Azospira inquinata: one gene and its partner. The protein of the gene in region 1 binds, or shares a complex with, the protein of each later gene. Links are inferred from orthologs where the notes say so. Each region holds a gene or a part of one and is shown on either strand. Other genes may lie near its edges.

Region 1 (9,820 bases):
AAAAGTCCCGCAGATGGCGGTGTTTGACCTGTTCCCGGTGGGCCAGCAGGGCCTGCCATTCCGGGCTGTGGGTGATATCCATGGGCATGGGGTGGGATCAGACTGCCACCGGGGCGGCGATATGGGGATGGGGATCGTAGCCTTCCAGCTGGAAATCTTCGAAGCGGAAGGCGAACAAATCCCTCACCTCCGGATTGATCCGCATGGTGGGCAGGGGCCGGGGGCTGCGGGACAGCTGGAGCCGGGCCTGATCCAGGTGGTTGCTGTAGAGGTGGGCGTCCCCCAGGGTGTGGACGAAATCCCCGGGCCGGTAGCCGCAGACCTGGGCCACCATGAGGGTGAGCAGGGCGTAGGAAGCGATGTTGAATGGCACCCCGAGGAAAATGTCCGCGCTGCGCTGGTAGAGCTGGCAGCTCAGCCGGGGCCGGGCATCCGCCGCCCCTTCCGGGGCCGGAGCCACGTAGAACTGGAACAGGCAATGGCAGGGGGGCAGGGCCATGGCGTCCACGTCCCCCGGGTTCCAGGCGGAGACGATGTGACGGCGGGAATCCGGATTCTTTTTCAGGTTTTCTACCAGCTGGGCCACCTGGTCGATCACCCGGCCGTCGGCGCATTCCCAGCGCCGCCATTGCTTGCCGTACACCGGTCCCAGTTCGCCCTTGTCGTCCGCCCACTCGTCCCAAATGGAAACCCCGTTGGCCTTCAGGTAGGCAATATTGGTGTCTCCCTGGAGAAACCACAGCAGCTCATGGATGATGGAACGCAGGTGGAGTTTCTTGGTGGTGACCACGGGAAAGCCCTGGTCCAGGTCGAAACGCATCTGCCAGCCAAAAACGGAGCGGGTGCCGGTACCGGTCCGGTCGGCTTTCACCTGGCCGTGGTCCAGCACATGGCGCATGAGGTCCAGATACTGCTGCATGGGGGGGAATCCCAAGGAATTGGAAACGGCTTATTGTAGCCTATCCCCGGCCGTCCCTCCCCCGGGGGAAAGGGGCCTGGCGGGGGCTAGGGCCGGGCCCGGGCCCCATCCCAACGGAATTCCCGGTTATACTTTCGCCCATCCCCTGGCTGCCAGACAGCCCCTTTGCAAGGGTCTTTCCGCCGTGATTCTCGACCTCTTTTCCCCCAAGCCCGATCATCCCCTGGCCGATCCCAAGGAATTGCAACGCACCATCGCCGAGTTGCCCCTGGACAACACCTTCCGGGCGGTGGATGAAATAAACGGTTGGCTGGAATCCCTGCCTTCCGCCACCGACTTTCGCTGTGACAAGCTGTTTGCCGTGGTGCGGGCTCTGGACGAGGCGGCCCAGCCCCATCTGCGACGCCTGACCCGGGACTATCTCCTTTCCCCCCGCCTTTCCCGTACCGAGGAAAAGCGCCTGTGGGCCGTGTGCGCCGGTTTCTGGGCTAATCTGGCGAAAAATTACGAAACCTGTCTGGACCGTTACGAGGGCCAGGAAACGGGGGGCGAAAAGCGGGCGGCGGATAACCTGAAAAGCGATCTGCCCCTGCTCCTGAGCCGGGCCATCGGCGCCCTGGGGGTCTATTGCAAGTGGCAGCTGTTCCGCTACGGCCCCATCGACGGGGAACTGTGGCAGCGCCTGGGACGCCTGTTTCTGGTGGCGGAAGGGGCGGGGCTGGGGGACAAGGCGGTGGGCCTCTATCCCGCTTCCCACGGCCTCACTTCCCCCGGGGGGGAATACGTCAAGGTACTGATGTGCTACGCCTCTTCCATGGACTGTCTGCTGCCCGTGGAAATCGAGCTGGCCAAGCGCCTCATCAACCATTTCTACGGCGGCTTCAACTTTTCCCGCCAATCCGGGCCGGACAGCGTTTACTGGGTGGACCCGGCCCAGGGCCTGGCCCCCATGCGTCTGGTGATGGAGCCGGAGGCCAGCCCCACCCTCCATTTTCTGGCCCCCGGCCGGGCGGTGGAGCGGCTCAATAACTTGACCCGGGAAGTGGAGCAGGGCCGTCTGCCAGGGGAGCTCAACCTGGGGGGGCAGTATCCCCTGCCCCTGGTGCTGGGCGTGCTGCGCCACCTGCAACAATGTTGGCAGCCCATTCCCCCCCAGCGCCACCATCCCCGGCACCGGGTAAAAAGCCGCATGACCGTGGTCCATGGCTTAGATGGGGCCCGGCAGGCGGTGCAGTTTCCCGGGCTGGACCCGGCTGCGGCGGAAAGCTGGATTGTGGAAGACGTGAGCCGGGGCGGCTTCGGCGCCACGGTGACGGGCAGCCATGGGGACTGGCTGCGGGTCGGCGCCCTCCTGGCCATGCGCCCGGACGGAGGGGACAACTGGGTGATTGGGGTGGTGCGCCGCTATGTGAAGGAGCGGGATGATCTGATCCAGGTGGGCATTCGCACCGTGGGTCGTCAGGCCCAGTGTCTCAGCCTGCGGCCCCGGATGGCGGCCTCCTACGCCCTGTCCGGCGGGGTGCCGGGCCTGCGTCTGGAAGACGGGGAACCGGGGGTGGTGCGTCTGGTGCTGCCCCGGGCCACCTTTGATCCCCGGGAAGCCCTGGAATTACCCGGTAACGGTGGCGGTCTCCTGACCCCGGTGGAACTGGCGGAAGCCGGGTCGGATTACGAAATCGCCCATTACCGCCAGGCCCAGCCCCTGAGCGCCGCCGGATAAGGACTGGCAAGGACCGGTGGGGATGGGGTGTCCGGAAGCCCGTGGGGCCTTCCGGACCTTGGGGGCGGTTGGGGAAGGGCTTAGGCCTTGGGGCGCCGGGCGGACTTGGGGCGGAAGGCCGCCACCACCGATTCCCGGGTTTCCACGTAGGGGCCGCCGATCAAATCCAGGCAGTAGGGCACGGCGGCGAAAATACCCGGTACCGCTTTTTGCCCGTCCCGGGCCGGCAGGCCTTCCAGGGTTTCCTGGATGGATTTGGGCTGGCCCGGCAGATTAAGGATCAGGGCCCCGCCCCGGATCACCCCCACCTGGCGGGAGAGGAGGGCGGTGGGGACGAAACACAGGCCGATCTGGCGCATCTGTTCCCCAAAGCCGGGCATGACCTTGTCCGCCACCGCCAGGGTGGCTTCCGGGGTCACATCCCGGGGCGCCGGGCCGGTGCCTCCCGTGGTCAGCACCAGATGGCAGCCCCGTTCATCCACCAGCTCCTTCAGGGTGGCTTCAATGCCCGCCTGATCGTCCGGAATGAGCCGCCGTTCCCGCTCCATGGGATTAAGCACCGCCTGATCCAGCCAGGCTTCCAGGGCTGGCAGCCCCTTATCTTCATACACGCCGGTGGCGGCCCGGTCGCTGATGGAGACCAGACCGACCCGCAGGATTTCCTGGTCCATCAGATTTCCCCCCCGTCTTCCTCCCCGCCCGTGGGGGCGAGAGGGGCAAGAGTCGTAAGACTCCGGTCGTCCAACTCCTTGAGTGCCTGGAACAGGGCCCGGTAATTACGGGGGGCCTTGTTCTGTTCCTTTTCCTTGATGGCGTTGCGGCGCAGCTGGCGCAGATGGGTCAGGTCCGCCCCCGGGTAGGTGGTGGCGATGTGGTTCAGGGTCTGCTCGTCGTCCAGCAGGGTTTCCCGCAGGTGTTCAAGGCGGTGCAGCCGGGCGTTTTCCGCCACGGAGGCGCCGTTCACTACGTCCAGGGCCAGACGCAGGGGCTCCGGATCCACTTCCCGCATAAGCCGGCCGATGTATTGCAGGTGACGCTTACGGGCTCCGTGGCTGGTGATGCGGTAGGCCTCCAGCAGGGCGTCCCGGAGAATGTCGGGCAGGTCCTGCTTATCCAGCAGGCGCTTGAGCCGGTCCAGGGGCAGGGCTACCAGGGTTTCCCCCAGTTCCTGCAAATCTTCCATGGCGCGTTTGCGCTGGGTTTTACTGGGCGGCAGGTCTTGGTCGTTGGAAGAGGGCTTGTCCATGGGATCGGCTTGGAGAGACGGGGTGGAAGGGGCGGCGGCTGCCGCCAAACTGCTATGATAGCGGCTTTCCACCCCTCACTGCTGGCAGTCCCCATGGCCAAAGTCCGTTCCCCCCGTTCCTCTTCCGCGAAAAAAGCCCCGCCGGTCCCGGTTTCCAGCCGTTTTTCCCTGCCTTTGGCCGATTTGCAGAATCTGGCCGACGACGCGGTCCGTCTGGCCCGCAAGGGGGGCGCCTCAGCCTGTGAAGCGGATGTGTCGGAAGGTTTCGGCCAGTCCGTGACGGTGCGCCAAGGGGAGGTGGAAACCATCGAATACAACCGGGACAAGGGTCTGGGCATTACGGTCTATCTGGGCCAACGCAAGGGTTACGCCTCCACCAGCGATTTTTCCCCTCTGGCGGTCAAACAGACGGTGGCGGCTGCCCTGGACATTGCTCGTTACACGGCGGAAGACCCCTGCGCCGGGCTGCCCGAGGCCGAATGGCTGGCCAAGGATTGGCAGGACCCGGGCCTTTATTTCCCCTGGGATATTCCGGTGGAAGGGGCTATCGACCTGGCCCGGCGCTGCGAGGCGGCGGCCTTTGCCGTAAGTCCCCTGGTGAAAAATTCCGAAGGGGCCTCCCTGTCCTTGCAGGAAGGCCAGTTCGCCACGGCCAACAGCCTGGGCTTCCGGGGCGGTTATCCCACCTCCCGGCATTACATCGCCTGCTCCGTGATTACGGGGGAAGCGGGCAAAAACGCCGCCATGCAGCGGGATGACTGGTATTCCACCCACCGGGACCCGGCGGATTTCCCCGCCCCCGAAACCATTGGGGACTACGCCGCCCGGCGGGCCCTGTCCCGACTGGGGGCGCGCAAGGTGAAAACCTGCCAGGTGCCGGTGATTTTCGAGGCCCCCGTGGCCTGCGCCCTGCTGGGCAATTTCGTCTATGGGGCCAGCGGTGGCAGCCTGTACCGCAAGGCCAGCTTTCTGGTGGATAGCCTGGGTAAGAAAGTGTTTTCCCCTCTGGTGCAGATCAGCGAACGGCCCGATCTGCCCAAGGGTCTGGCCTCCGGCCCCTTCGATAACGACGGAGTAGCTACCCGTTCCCGGGAAGTGGTGACGGATGGGGTGCTGAACGGCTATTTCCTCAGCGTCTACACCGCCCGCAAACTGGGCATGACCACCACGGGTAACGCTGGGGGCTGCCACAACCTGATCCTGAAGTCGGGCCAGGAAGACCTGAACGGCCTGATCCGGGGCCTGAAGCGGGGGCTGCTGGTGACCGAACTGCTGGGCCAGGGGGTGAATTACGTGAACGGGGACTATTCCCGAGGCGCGGCGGGTTACTGGATCGAAAATGGGGAAATCGTCCATCCGGTGGAAGAAATCACCATCGCCGGCAATCTCAAGGACATGTTCCTCAACATCGGCGCCATCGGTAACGATGTGGTGGTGCGGGGCTCCAAGCAGTCTGGCTCCGTGCTCATCGAGCGCATGACCGTGGCCGGGGCCTGACCATGGGGGCGGCCACCCGCTTCTGTCTGGTCCGCCACGGGGAAACCCCCTGGAATGCGGAACGGCGCATCCAGGGTCAAACCGACATTGGCCTGAGCGACACCGGCCAGGCCCAGGCGGCTTTGGCCGGGCGGGCCCTGGCGGGGCAGCCGGTGGCGGCCCTCTACAGCAGCGATCTGACCCGGGCCCGGAGCACCGCCGAGCGCATCGGCGCCTGCCTGGGCCTGGCTCCGGTGCTGGCGCCCCAGTTCCGGGAACGGCGTTACGGTATTTTCGAGGGCCTGACCTACGACGAGGCCCGGGCCCAGCATCCGGAGGCCTATCGGGCTTTTGAAATCCGGGACCCGGCCTACGGGGTGCCCGGGGGCGGGGAAAGCCTGGTGCAGATGCGGGCCCGGGTGGCCCCGGCCCTGGAAGCCCTGGCCCAGGCCCATCCCGGGGGGCTGGTGGTGCTGGTGACCCACGGCGGGGTACTGGATATTCTCAACCGCTACCTGCGGGCTTTGCCCCTGGAGGCGCCCCGGGATTTCCAGATTCCCAACGCCGGCTTCAACTGGGTGCGTCGGGAAGGGGAAGGCTGGGTGGTGGAAGCCTGGGCCTGCACGGAACACCTCCAGCCCGGCAGCCTGGACGAGTTGGCCAACGCCTGAAACGGGGCGGGCTGGGGGGCCAAGGACCGGTTCCCCGGGGAGGCAGGCGGGAACGGCCTAAGGGTTTTCCCCAAAAAGGGGCACGAGGTTTTCTGCGGGGGGGATTGACATGATACAATTTCCCCCCTTTTCAATGGCTTGAAAGGCTCCCCCGATGTTTTCCGCGCAACAAACCCTGGCAAAAGTGGATTCCGAACTCTGGCAGGCGATCGAAAACGAAAACCGTCGCCAAGAGGATCACATCGAGCTGATCGCCTCCGAAAACTACGTTTCCAAGGCGGTGATGGAAGCCCAAGGCTCCCAGCTGACCAACAAATACGCGGAAGGTTATCCCGGCAAGCGCTATTACGGCGGTTGCGAATACGTGGACGTGGCCGAACAACTGGCCATCGACCGGGTCAAGAAAATCTTTGGTGCCGAAGCCGCCAATGTGCAGCCCAATTCCGGCTCCCAGGCCAATCAGGCCGTGCTCATGGCCTTTGCCAAGCCCGGTGACACCATCCTGGGCATGAGCCTGGCCGAAGGTGGCCACCTGACCCACGGCATGGCTCTGAACATGTCCGGCAAGTGGTTCCACGCCGTTTCCTATGGCCTCAACGCCAAGGAAGAAATCGATTACGACAAGCTGGAAGCCCTGGCCAAGGAACACAAGCCCAAGATTATCGTGGCCGGTGCCTCCGCCTACTCCCTGCGCATCGATTTCGAACGGTTCGCCAAAATCGCCAAGGAAGTGGGCGCCATCCTCTGGGTGGACATGGCCCACTACGCCGGTCTGGTAGCTGCCGGTTGCTACCCCAACCCGGTGCCCCACGCCGATGTGGTGACCACCACCACCCACAAGACCCTGCGCGGTCCCCGGGGCGGCGTCATCCTGATGAAGGCGGAGCACGAAAAAGCCATTAATTCCGCCATTTTCCCGGGCCTGCAAGGCGGTCCCCTGATGCACGTCATCGCCGCCAAGGCCGTGGCCTTCAAGGAAGCCCTGTCCCCTGAATTCAAGGTGTATCAGGAACAGGTGCTGGCCAACGCCCGGGTCATGGCCCGGGTGCTGGGGGAAGAACGGGGCCTGCGCATTGTCTCCGGTCGGACCGAATCCCACGTTTTCCTGGTGGATCTGCGGGCCAAGAAAATCACCGGCAAGCTGGCGGAAGCCGCTCTGGGCAAGGCTCACATCACGGTGAACAAGAACGCCATCCCCAATGACCCGGAAAAGCCCTTTGTCACCTCCGGCATTCGCATCGGCTCCCCGGCCATGACCACCCGGGGCTTCACCGAGCTGGAAGCGGAACAGGTGGCCCATCTGGTGGCCGACGTGCTGGACGCCCCGGAAGATGAAGCCAAGCTGGCGGAAGTGCGGGCCAAGGTGTCCGCTCTTTGCGCCAAGTTCCCGGTTTACGGGGCCTAAAGGGAATCGCCGACGGATGAAGTGTCCATTCTGCAACGCTCCTGACACCACCGTCGTCGATACCCGCATCAACGACGACGGCGACATCGTGCGCCGTCGCCGCCGCTGCCTCTCCTGCGAGAAGCGGTTCACTACCTACGAGCGGGCGGAAATCCGCCTGCCCCAGGTGGTCAAGAAAAACGGTTCCCGGGTGGATTTCAGCCGGGAAAAGCTGGCCGCCAGCCTCTGGCTGGCCCTGCGCAAGCGGCCCGTTTCCACGGAAAGCGTGGAAGGGGCCATTGCCCGCATTGAAGAAAAACTCCTGGCTTTGGGGGAACGGGAAATGCCCTCGGAAAAGCTAGGTGAAATGGTCATGCGGGAATTGAAGAAACTGGACAAGATCGCCTATGTCCGCTTCGCCTCCGTCTATCGCAATTTCGAAGACGTGGACGAGTTTTCCCACGCGGTGCGGGAAGTCACCCCCCGTAGCCCGGTGTCCCCCAAGCCTCCCCGTCGTTCCCGCGACGCCTGATTTCTCTCCCTCCCATGTTCGACGCCCAGGATCACCGCTTCATGGCGCGGGCCCTGCGCCTGGCTGCCCAAGGCCTTTTTTCCACTTCCCCCAATCCCCGGGTCGGCTGTGTCCTGGTCAAGGACGGTCAGATCGTTGGCGAAGGCTGGCATCAAAAAGCCGGTGGCCTCCATGCGGAGGTCCATGCCCTGCGGGCGGCGGGGGAAGCGGCCCGGGGCGCCACCGCCTATGTGACTCTGGAGCCCTGTAGCCATTTCGGCCGGACTCCCCCCTGTGCCGACGCCTTGATCCAGGCCGGGGTGGCCCGGGTAGTGGCGGCCATGGAAGACCCCAATCCCCTGGTTTCCGGACAAGGCTTAGCCCGCATCGGGGCGGCGGGCATTGCCACTGCTGCGGGTCTGCTGGCGGAGGAAGCCCGGGAACTGAATATTGGTTTTATCGCCCGGATGACCCGGGGGCGCCCCTGGCTGCGCCTCAAGGGGGCGGCCAGTTTGGATGGCCGCACGGCCCTGGCCAACGGGGTTAGCCAATGGATTACGGGCCCGGCGGCGCGCCAGGATGGCCACCGCTGGCGGGCCCGGGCCTGTGCCATTCTCACCGGCAGCGGCACGGTGTTGGCGGATGATCCCCAACTCACGGTACGGGGCGTGGCAACGGAACGTCAGCCCCTGCGGGTGGTGGTGGATAGCCATTTGGTTACCCCGGGGAACGCCCGGATCCTGGAAGGGGGCGGCACCCTGGTGGTGACGGCCTGTGAGGACGGGGCCAAAGCCCGCTCCTTGCAGGATCAGGGGGCGGAGGTGCTGGTGTTGCCAGGGGCCGATGGCCGGGTGGATTTGCCCGGTCTGCTGGCGGAACTGGGGCGCCGGGGCTTAAATGAGGTCCATGGAGAAGGGGGCGCCCGGCTGCACGGGGCGCTCATTGCTCAGGGCTTGGCGGATGAACTGCTCTGGTATCTGGCTCCCTGCCTGATCGGTGGGGGCGGCCGGGGGCTCCTGGACTGGCCGGATCTGGAAAGTCTGGAGGCGGCGCCCCACTGGCGCTTCCACGACCTGCGCCAGGTCGGTACGGATCTTCGTATTCTGGCCCGGCGGGCCTGAAACCCTCAGGGACTGTGGGTGCTTGCCCGGGTCCGGGCGGCGGAGCGCAGGGGCAACCTCGGGCTGCCCCAAAGCAGGGGAAGCCCTAATGATGCCCGCAGACCGGGCAGTCCGGGTCTTTCGCCAGGCGGATGCTGCGCCATTCCATGGTCAGGGCGTCCAGCAACAATAGGCGGCCGCTCAAGGGGGTACCGCAGGGCACCAGGAGCTTGAGGGCTTCCGCGGCTTGCATGGCGCCGATGATGCCGGTGAGGGGGGCGAAGACCCCGGTGACGGCGCAGCGCAGCTCCTCCACATCTTCCCCTTCGGGAAACAGGCAGTGGTAGCAGGGAGCATCTTCCTGGCGCTGGTCAAAGACGCTGATCTGGCCGTCGAAGCGCACCGCAGCACCGGACACCAGGGGCTTTTTCTGGGCCACGCAGGCCCGGTTTACGGCATGGCGGGTGGGAAAATTGTCGCAGCAATCCAGTACCACGTCCGCCAGGGCTACCTGGGCTTCCAGGTCTTCCCCTTCCAGGCGCCGGGTCAGGGCCTCCACCCGGCATTCTGGGTTGAGCTGGTGTAGGCGCCGTTCTCCGGACAGGGCCTTGGCCATGCCCACCGTATCCGGGCTATGGAGAATCTGCCGTTGCAGATTGGTGTAATCCACCGTATCTCCGTCCGCCAGCACCAGACGTCCCACCCCGGCGGCCGCCAAGTAGAGGGCGGCGGGGGAGCCCAGCCCCCCGGCTCCCACAATTAATACCCGGGATTGGAGCAGGCGCTCCTGACC
Region 2 (9,736 bases), 410 kb from region 1 along the record:
ACCATCCTGGCCCAATCGGGGCGCATTCTGGGGGCCCGGGTCACCGGGGTGACGGCAGAAATTTCCGATCTGGATGCCCGGGACCCGGTGCTGCACCTGAAAGGCAAGGCGGAAGGGGCCACCGGGGAATTCCTCCGCTTTATCGCCCGCAGCCCGGTGGGGGACATGATCGGCAACTTCACCGCTGACATGAAGGCCCAGGGCAATGGCCGCCTGGGCCTGGAATTCCACCTGCCCCTCAACCACATGGGGGATACCAAGGTGGCGGGGGACTTCGATTTCCTCAATAACCAGGTGACGGTGGATCCGGACCTGCCACCCCTGACCCAGGTCAGTGGCCGTCTCCAGTTCACCGAAAAGGGCATGCGCATCCAGAATCTGGGGGCCCAGATGTTCGGCGCCCCCATGCGCTTGAACGCCAGCACGGAGGGGGACAAGGTCCAGGTCAATGCCCAGGGCAATCTGAGTGCGGCCGGTCTGCGCCGTACCCTGGGCCTGCCCGTGCTGGACCATCTGTCCGGCAGCGCCAACTGGCGGGGCTCGGTAACGGTGCAGAAAAAGGCCGCCACCCTGGTGATCGACTCCAATCTGCTGGGTATTTCCTCCAGCCTGCCCGCCCCCCTGAACAAGAGCGCCACCCAGCCCCTGGCCTTCCATCTGGAAGAGGGAGCCCTGCCCCCGGATGGGGCCAAGGGCAAGAACGCTCCCCTGCGCCAGCAGTTGAAGATAAGCTTGGGCAAGGTGGCCACGGCCCTGATCCTGCGCCGCAAGGAAGGCAACGCCTTTGTTACCGAACGGGGCTATGTGGCCCTGGGGGATGTGCCCCCCCTGCCCGCCCAGGGCCTGGTGCTGAGCGTCAATCAACCCACCATCGATGGGGATTTCTGGCGCCGGGCCATGTCGGATGCCGGTGATGCCACAGGGAGCGGCACTGGTGCCGGCAGTAGTGGTGCCGGCGGTTTCTCTTTCAGCCAGACCCTCTTGAAAACGCCCCAGCTGGACATTTTCGGGCGTCGTCTCCACGACGTGACCATTAAAGCGGTGCCTGTGGGCAATGCCTGGCAGGTAGATATCGGCGCTAAGGAACTGGCGGGCAATCTGAACTGGGATGGCTTCGGCCATGGTCGCCTGAAAGCCCGCCTGCGCCACCTGGTCATGCCCGACGCCACGCCCCACCAAATCCAGGCGGCCAAGGCTGGGGAAGCCGGGGAGGTGCTGGACGAACTGCCCGCCCTGGATGTGGTGGCGGACAGTTTTACCCTGGACAACAAGCGCTTCGGCCGCCTCGATCTCCAGGCCCGTAACGAAGGCAAGCTGTGGCGCCTGGACCGGATCGGCCTCACCAATCCGGACGGCAGCCTGAACGGTAGTGGGGAATGGCGGCCCGGGGCCAAGGCCATCAATCGCACCCAGCTGGATTTCAAGTTGGACGCGGCGGATGTGGGCAAGCTCCTGGACCGGCTGGGGTTCCCCGGCACGGTGAAACGGGGCGGGGCCAAGCTTTCCGGCCATCTCACCTGGCAGGGCCCCCCCACCAGCCTGGATTACCCCAGCCTGAGCGGGGACATGAAGCTGGCGGCGGAAAAGGGCCAGTTTGCCAAGGTGGAACCGGGCATCGGCAAGCTCATCGGCCTCCTCAGCCTCCAGTCTCTGCCCCGGCGCATTACCCTGGATTTCCGGGACGTATTTTCCGAAGGCTTCGCCTTTGACCACATCGAGGGCACGGTTCAGGTACAAAACGGTCTGATGAAGACCGGGGACTTCCAGATCAACGGCCCGGCGGCCAAGGTGGACATGCAGGGCACGGTGAATCTGGAAAAGGAAAGCCAGGATTTGCAGGTGCGCATCCAGCCCGCCCTGGGCAGTTCCGTGGCCCTGGGCACGGCGGTGCTGGCCAATCCGGTGGCCGGAGTGGCGGCCCTGGTGGCCCAGAAAATTCTGCGTAATCCCCTGGATCAGGTCTTTGCCTACCAGTATCACGTCACCGGCACCTGGGACGATCCCAAGGTGGAAAAACTGAGCCGACTACCTGTGGGAGGCCACAAGAGCGATGGCAAACCGTAATGTCCCCAATCCGGCCCCCGTGCTTATTGCCGGGGTGCAGATGGTGTCCTCCCCCCGGGTGGGGGACAACCTGGCCCAGGCGGGCCGCCTGGTGGCCGAAGCCGCCGCCCAGGGTGCCCGTCTGGTGGTGCTGCCCGAATATTTCCCCATCATCGGCCTGACCGACGGGGACAAATTCAAGGTGCGGGAAACGGACGGGGCCGGCCCCATCCAGGACTTTCTCGCCGAAACCGCAGTCAAACACGGCATCTGGCTGGTGGGGGGCTCCATTCCCTTGGCCGCCCGGGACCCGGCCAAGGTGCTCAATTCCTCCGTGGTGTACGACCCCCAGGGGCAACGGGTGGCGCGCTACGACAAAATCCACCTCTTCGGCTTCCAGAAGGGCCAGGAGCGTTACGACGAAGCCGCCTCCATTGAGCCCGGCAGCCAGCCCGTGGCCTTCACCACCCCCTTTGGCCGGGTCGGCCTGTCCATCTGTTATGACCTGCGCTTTCCCGAGCTGTACCGTTCCCTGGGGCCGGTGGATCTGATTCTGGTGCCCGCCGCCTTTACGGAAACCACGGGCCGGGCCCACTGGGAGGTGCTGCTCCGCGCCCGGGCCATTGAAAACCAATGCTACGTCCTGGCCGTGGGCCAGGGAGGGCGCCATGAAAACGGCCGGGAAACCCACGGCAACAGCATGATCGTGGACCCCTGGGGCACGGTGCTGGACCGCAAGCAAAAGGGGCCGGGCCTGGTGCTGGCCCCCCTGGACCCGGCCTTCATTGCCGAGGTGCGGGCCAATCTGCCCGCCCTGCGTCACCGGGTGCTGTGAGGATGGCCCATTGCCTCCTGAAAACGGGCCGGAGAGGCCCATGGATAGACGATCTTCTTTTTGGCTGCCGGCGGCGCCCCGATTCACGGGGTGCCTGGCACGGCCGGTCGGCAGAAGGCGGCCCTGCCTGGGGCTACGGCAGGGCCGGGCGGTCAGGCCCGGCGGCCTTGGCTCCCCAGCCCCCAGCCCCCCGCCCTTGCCGGGCCCATTCCCCGGCCCTCGCCCTAGGGGCATTCCCGGCGCGCCTTGAAAACCGGGGCCTTTGCCCCATTTGCCGCTAAGATTGCCTTTCTTCTTGATTTTCCCTTTTTCGAGCCAGTTATGAGCAAGAAGTCCCAACCCGAGTTAATCCTCCACCAAGCCAGCGACCTGCTGCTGACCCCCTTTCACCTGGACCAGGGGGACCTGTCCCGGGTATTCGGCCAGATCATGGCCCACGGGGTGGATTTCGCCGATCTCTACTTCCAGTACAACCGGTCCGAGGCCTGGAGCCTGGAAGAGGGCATCGTCAAATCGGGCAGCTTCAACATCGACCAGGGGGTGGGGGTGCGGGCCGTGTCCGGGGAAAAGACGGCCTTCGCCTACTCGGACGACATCAGCATGCCCGCTCTGAACGACGCCGCCCTGGCGGTGCGGGCCATTGCCGCCGCCGGGCAAAACCGCAAGGTGCCAGCCCTGAAACATCGCAAGGGCGCGGGCCTTTACCCGCCCCTGGACCCCATCGCCTCCCTGGAGGCGGCGGCCAAGGTGGAATTGCTGGAGCGCCTGGAAGCCTATGCCCGGGAAATCGACAGCCGGGTCACCCAGGTCATGGCCTCCCTGTCCTCCGAATACGACGTGGTGCTGGTGGCCCGCAGCGATGGCCGCCTGGCCGCCGACGTGCGGCCCCTGGTGCGGGTCTCGGTGACGGTGATCGTGGACGGCGGCCAAGGCCATCGGGAACAGGGCTACGCCGGGGGCGGCGGCCGCTACGACTACAGCTATTTCACGGAAGCGGTGCTGAAGGGCTACGCCGCCGAGGCGGTGCATCAGGCGGTGGTGAATCTGGACGCCCGGCCCGCCCCCGCCGGCCCCATGACCGTGGTGCTGGGCCCGGGCTGGCCCGGCATTCTGCTCCACGAGGCCATCGGCCACGGCCTGGAAGGGGATTTTAATCGCAAGGGCACCTCCGCCTTCTCCGGTCGGGTGGGAGAACGGGTGGCGGCCAAGGGGGTGACGGTGGTGGATGACGGCACCCTGCCGGACCGCCGGGGCTCCCTCAATATCGACGACGAGGGCAATCCCACCCGCTGCACCGTGCTCATCGAGGATGGCATTCTCAAGGGCTATCTCCAGGATTCCCTCAACGCCCGGCTCATGGGCGGGGAATCCACGGGCAACGGGCGGCGGGAATCCTTTGCCCACCTGCCCCTGCCCCGCATGACCAACACCTACATGCTGGCCGGGGACAAGGCGCCGGAGGAAATCATCCGCTCCGTGAAAAAAGGCCTTTATGCCGTCAATTTCGGCGGCGGTCAGGTGGATATCACCAGCGGCAAATTCGTGTTTTCCATGGCCGAAGCCTACATGATCGAAAACGGCAAAATCACCTATCCGGTGAAAGGGGCCACCCTGATCGGCAACGGCCCGGACGCCCTGACCCAGGTGTCCATGATCGGCAACGACATGGCTCTGGACCCGGGGGTGGGCACCTGCGGCAAGGAAGGCCAGAGTGTGCCCGTGGGGGTGGGCCAGCCCACCCTGCGCATGGACGGCCTGACCGTGGGCGGTACGGCCTGAGCCCCATGCAACGGTCTTCGTGGCGGCCCGAGGGCCGCCCTTGGCACCAGCCTCAAAAGGCTAAGGCGACGGTTGCCCCTCCGCTGGGGAAGCCGGTCAGCGGCCGGTCTCGGGCGTGGCTGGTGGCGGGCTGGGTGGGCCTGGGCTTAGGGGGCTGCGCCGCCGCCCCCGCTCCCGGTCCCCAAACCGGTCCGGTTATCGCCCGGATGAGTCCGGCGGCGGTGGCTGCCCTTCCGGCGCCCTCCAAGCCCCTCACGGTGGCGGATATTCTTGTCCTGCATCGCCAGGGCTTGGGGGCGGAAGCCATTCTGGCCCGGATTCACAGTACGGGCACCCGGTTGGAACTGACGCCTACTCAGGTTTGGGAACTCCATGGTCAGGGCGTGCCCCTGGCCGTACTGGACGGCCTGCATCAGGCCTGGCGGCGGGGACTGGAAGCCGATCTGGCCCAGGCCCAGACCGTGGCCCAGAATCAGCGTCAGGCGGCGGCCGCCGCCAGAGAACAGGCCCAGCAAGCCCAGGCTACCTGGCCCGCCGCCTACCCTTACTATTACGGGCCGGGCTGGGACTATGGGGGCTACGGGGGCTTTGGGCCTTACGGGCGCAGCGGGGTTTTCTTCGGCTGGTAGCTGCCCCGGCAAGGGGACGGCCTAATCCTGGTAACGCTGGGCAATGGCCTGGAAGGCCTGGCTTTGATCCAGGAAGGTATCCAGAATTTCCGGATCAAAATGGGTGCCCCGGTCCAGGGCCATGATTTCCACCGCCTGTTCATGGGCCAGGGCGGCCTTGTACACCCGTTTGCTGATCAGGGCGTCATAGACGTCCGCCACCGCCATGAGCCGGGCGGAGAGGGGAATGGCTTCCCCGCTAAGGCCTTCCGGGTAGCCGGAACCATCCCACCATTCATGATGGCCGTAGGCGATTTCCCGGGCGCAGCTCAAAAACGAGGAGCTGTCTTCCCCGAGCTGGCTTTCCGCCTGGCGGATGGCATCCCGTCCCAGGGTGGTGTGGGTTTTCATGACCGTGAATTCTTCCGGGGTGAGCTTGCCCGGTTTGAGGAGAATGTGGTCCGGAATGCCCACCTTGCCCACGTCGTGGAGGGGGGCGGATTTGAACAGCAAATCCACCGTATTGTCCCCCAGCACTTCGGCGTAGCGGGGCCGGGCCCGCAGGGACAGGGCCAGGTGGCGCACATAATTCTGGGTACGGCGAATGTGGGCGCCGGTTTCGTTGTCCCGGGTTTCCGCCAGGGCGCAGAAGGCGCCGATGGTGGCGTCCCGGGTGGCGCTGATGAGGGCGGAGCGGGCTTCCAGCTCCTGGTTTTTGTCCTGGAGTTCCCGGGTCCGCTCCGCCACCTTTTCTTCCAGCCAGTGATTCTGCTGGCGGATCAGCCGGGTGGCCCGGGACAGATGGAGGTGGTTGCGCACCCGGGCCAGCACCACGGCGGGAGAGAAAGGCTTGGTGATGAAATCCATGGCCCCCAGGGAAAGGCCTTTTTCCTCGTCCTCCGGGGCATTCATGGCGGTGAGGAAGACCACGGGAATGTCCTTGAAGCGGGGATCGCCCTGGAGATGGGCGCAGGCGTTATAGCCTCCCATGCCGGGCATGACCACATCCAGCAGAATCAGATCCGCTGGTTTGTCCTGTTCCAGGTAGCGCAGCAGGGCTTCCCCGTCCCGCAGGGGATGGACGGTGAAATGGGGGGAGAGGAGTTCGGTGAGCAGGGCCAGGTTTTCCACCTGATCGTCCACCGCAATCACGTGGGCTTCCCGGTCCAGAGGGGGAGGGGGGGTCATGGGGTCTCGCTCCTCGCCCAGTGGCACAGCCGGGCGGTTAAGTTATCCAGGTCTTGGAGGGCCTGTTCGTAATTGAATTCGGTAATCTGGTGTTCCAGTGCCATGAGTTCTGACCGCAAATGTTGGCGTTCCGTTTCATCCAGGGCGCCGAACAGGCTCTTTAGGTGGTTGCCCGCATTGCCGTCGCTATTGGCTAAGGCGCTGTGTAGCCGGGCCAGCCGGGCGTCCCGTTCCCCGACCGGGAGATCGGCTTCTACCGGGGGCCAGCTCCGGGTCCGCTCCAGGTAGGTGGCAATGCCCCCAATGATCTGGGCCAGGCCGTCCCCCAGGGAACGGGTGGCGGCTTCCAGGGCGGCGCCGTCCGCCCCTTCCGAGTGCAGCAGGTTTTCCAGGGCCAGGGCCCGATCGGCCAGTTCCATGGCTCCCAGGGTGCCCCCCAGGCCTTTCAGGGTGTGGGCCTGGCGGGCCAGGGTGGCCCGGTCCCCGCTCTGCACCAGGGCTATCAGATTGTCCGGGTCGTCCCGGTGGTGTTCCAGGGTGGCTTCCAGCACCTGCTGGACGATGTGGGCCTTGTGGTTGGTCCGGCTCAGGAGCACGTCCACCTGAATGCCCGGCAAATCCTCCCGGCCGGGGAAATCCCGGGGGGCCTCCACGGGCTCGGCTGCTCCGCTTCCGATCCGGGCCCCCACGGGGCGGGCCAGGCGGTGCAGGGTTTCCAGCAGCAGACCCGGTTCAATGGGCTTGGTCAGATGGGCCACCATGCCCGCCGCTAGGCACCGGTCCACCTCTTCCCGCAGGGCGTGGGCGGTGAGGGCGATGATGGGGGGATGGTCCGGGCCCTGTTCCTGGAGAATCACCTGGGTGGCGGTAATGCCGTCCATTTCCGGCATCTGCACGTCCATGAGAATGGCGCTCCAGCCCCCGGGGGGCGGTTGGCGCAGGGCCTCCACCGCTTCCCGACCGTTGTCCGCCATAACCACCTGGGCCCCGGCGGATTCCAGGTATTCCCGGATAATCATCTGATTCACCCCATTGTCCTCTGCCACCAGCAGGCGGAAACCGTCCAGGCGCACGTCCGGGGAATGGCCGGCGCTCAGGTGGGGGGGGCGGGTGTCCGGGGCCAGGAGCACCCGGGCCAGTTCCTGGGGCAGGAAGGGGTAGGACAGGAGGGCGATGGCCTGGGCGCCTTCCAGGGAACGGAGCAGGGGGGGCACATCATCGCCCCGGGGCACCACCACCAGCAGGCGCCCGGTCCGGTCCCCGGCCTTGCCCGGCTCCCGGTTCGCCAGGCGGGCGATGGCTTCCAGATTGGCCGGCAGGGTGGGGCTCCAGGCCAGGAGATGGAGGGGGGGAAGCTCCCCGGGCCGGGGCACGGCTTTCGCCTCTTCCACCACCTGGAGGCCGCAATGTTCCAGGAGGGGGCGGGGGTCCCCCAGGATCTGGCGGCAGTCGCTGCTCACCACGATGCGGTTTTCCGGCAGTTCCAGGTCCGTCAGCCGGGGGGCGGCGGGGCCTCCCGGATGGGCCATTTCCCGGCAGGGAATGGTGAAGCTGAATTCACTGCCCACCCGGTATTCGCTGCGCACCGTCACCGTGCCCCCCATCATGGTGACCAGACGGCGGGAAATGGAGAGCCCCAGTCCCGTGCCGCCGAAGCGGCGGGTGGTGGAGGTGTCGGCCTGGGAAAAGGCTTCGAAGAGCCGGGCCTGCTGTTCCTGCTTGAGGCCGATGCCGCTGTCCCCGATGGCGAAGCGCAGGGCCGGGGGCTCGTCCCCTACCAGGCTGATGCTGAGCCGGATAAAGCCCTTGGCGGTGAATTTGATGGCGTTGTTGAGTAGATTGAGGAGTACCTGGCCCAGACGCAGGGCGTCGCCTTCCAGGGCGTCGGGTACCGCCGGGGTGATGTCCAGCTCGAAGCGCAGGCCCTTGGTCAGGGCCAGGGGGGAGAGCATATCCAGAATGCGGGCGAGAACGTCGTGGAGCAGGAAGGGCTCACTTTCCAGGGACAGCTTGCCCGCCTCGATCTTGGTCACGTCCAGAATGTCGTTGATGATGCCCAGGAGGGAGCTGCCGGCGGCGTGGATTTTGGCCAGATAGTCCCGCTGGCGGCTGTCCTGGACGCTGCGCAGGGCCAGGTCGGAAAGGCCGATGATGGCGTTCATGGGGGTGCGGATTTCGTGGCTCATGTTGGCCAGGAATTCGGACTTGGCCGCCGCCCCCGCATTGGCCTGCTCCATGGCCTGTTGCAGGGCCTCGAAAATGCGCCGTTTTTCCGTGACATCGTTGAACACGGCGTAGATGCCGTCCCCGTAAAGGGTGAAATTGATTTCCACTACCTTTTCCGTACCGTCCCGGCAGCGCACCCGGTGTTCCCGCAGGGGGGCGTGGTTGATGTCGCCGCGCCGGTAGCGGGCCAGGTCCTCTTTCCATTCCGCCTTGATCTTGGCCCGGTAGTCCGGGTCCGGATAGGCCAGTCGGCCCCAGGCCCCGGCAGAGGGCATGTCCTCCTGGGTGTAGCCGAACATCTGGGAAAAGTGCCAGTTCACGAACAGCACCTTGCCGTGGAGATCCTGGTAGCTGATGCCTACGGGCAGGTATTCCACAATGGCCCGGAAGCGGCCTTCGCTTTCCTGGAGGGCCTGTTCCGCCTCCCGCAGTTGGGTGATGTCCTGGACGATGGCGATGCCCAGCAAGGGCCGGTCCGGGGCGGGGGGCGGGACGATGAGGTGTACGGACAGATGGCGCAGGGCCTGATCCCCGTTGCGGCGCAGGCTGAACTGGAGCTGGCACTGGCTGAATTGGCGGGCGGTTTCCTCCAGTTGTTGGAGCACGTGGGAGCGGTCCACATCCAGAATCATGGCGCTGAATTCCCCCAGGGAGAGGGGGCCTTGGCCCGGGGGCTGGTTGAGGATGGCCGCCAGACGGGAGTCGTAGCCCACCTTGCCCGCCGCCACGTCCCAGGTCAGGGTGCCCAGATTGGCGGCGCTTAAGGCTAGGTCGATGCGCTGGCCCATGTCCCGCAGGTCTTCCTCCATGCGCTTGCGCCGGTCGATATCCACGATCTGGGCGACGCAGTGGCGGGGCACCCCTTCCATGTCCGGTAGCAGGGCCACGGACACCAGCACCCAGACCGGGGAGCCATCCTTGCGCAGATAGCGCTTTTCCAGCCGGTAATCCCCCCGCCGGCCTTCCAGGAGTTCGGTGGCGTAGCGCACACTCATTTCCCGGTCTTCCGGATGGGTAATGTCCGCATAGCCCTTATCCAGTAGCTCCGCTTCCGAGT

What was found.
Region 2: the proteins of pmbA (region 1) and tldD are in contact, whole or in part, in a solved structure (PDB 5NJ9), measured with the Escherichia coli proteins. The link is inferred for Azospira inquinata from one-to-one orthologs.

Annotation. Positions count from the first base shown.
Region 1 is NZ_CP064782.1:1,075,466-1,085,285, reverse strand. What follows is about bases 3,257-6,180. They hold pmbA (metalloprotease PmbA), read left to right. Parts: upstream 3,257-3,978; coding sequence 3,979-5,382; downstream 5,383-6,180. Other genes in these bases: Azoinq_RS04860 (histidine phosphatase family protein), read left to right, coding at 5,385-6,032; yjgA (ribosome biogenesis factor YjgA), read right to left, coding at 3,310-3,957; mog (molybdopterin adenylyltransferase), read right to left, coding at 3,257-3,310. In the rest of the region: pgi (glucose-6-phosphate isomerase), read right to left, coding at 1-82; Azoinq_RS04885 (thymidylate synthase), read right to left, coding at 98-919; Azoinq_RS04880 (hypothetical protein), read left to right, coding at 1,104-2,639; more of mog, read right to left, coding at 2,720-3,256; glyA (serine hydroxymethyltransferase), read left to right, coding at 6,187-7,437; transcriptional regulator NrdR, read left to right, coding at 7,454-7,948; bifunctional diaminohydroxyphosphoribosylaminopyrimidine deaminase/5-amino-6-(5-phosphoribosylamino)uracil reductase RibD, read left to right, coding at 7,963-9,048; Azoinq_RS04840 (HesA/MoeB/ThiF family protein), read right to left, coding at 9,134-9,820.
Region 2 is NZ_CP064782.1:665,168-674,903, reverse strand. The notes cover bases 2,589-5,428. They hold tldD (metalloprotease TldD), read left to right. Parts: upstream 2,589-3,199; coding sequence 3,200-4,657; downstream 4,658-5,428. Other genes in these bases: Azoinq_RS02940 (HD domain-containing phosphohydrolase), read right to left, coding at 5,308-5,428; Azoinq_RS02945 (hypothetical protein), read left to right, coding at 4,780-5,286; Azoinq_RS02955 (carbon-nitrogen hydrolase family protein), read left to right, coding at 2,589-2,878. In the rest of the region: Azoinq_RS02960 (YhdP family protein), read left to right, coding at 1-2,064; more of Azoinq_RS02955, read left to right, coding at 2,051-2,588; more of Azoinq_RS02940, read right to left, coding at 5,429-6,453; Azoinq_RS02935 (PAS domain S-box protein), read right to left, coding at 6,450-9,736. UniProt on the Escherichia coli protein: Metalloprotease involved in CcdA degradation. Suppresses the inhibitory activity of the carbon storage regulator (CsrA).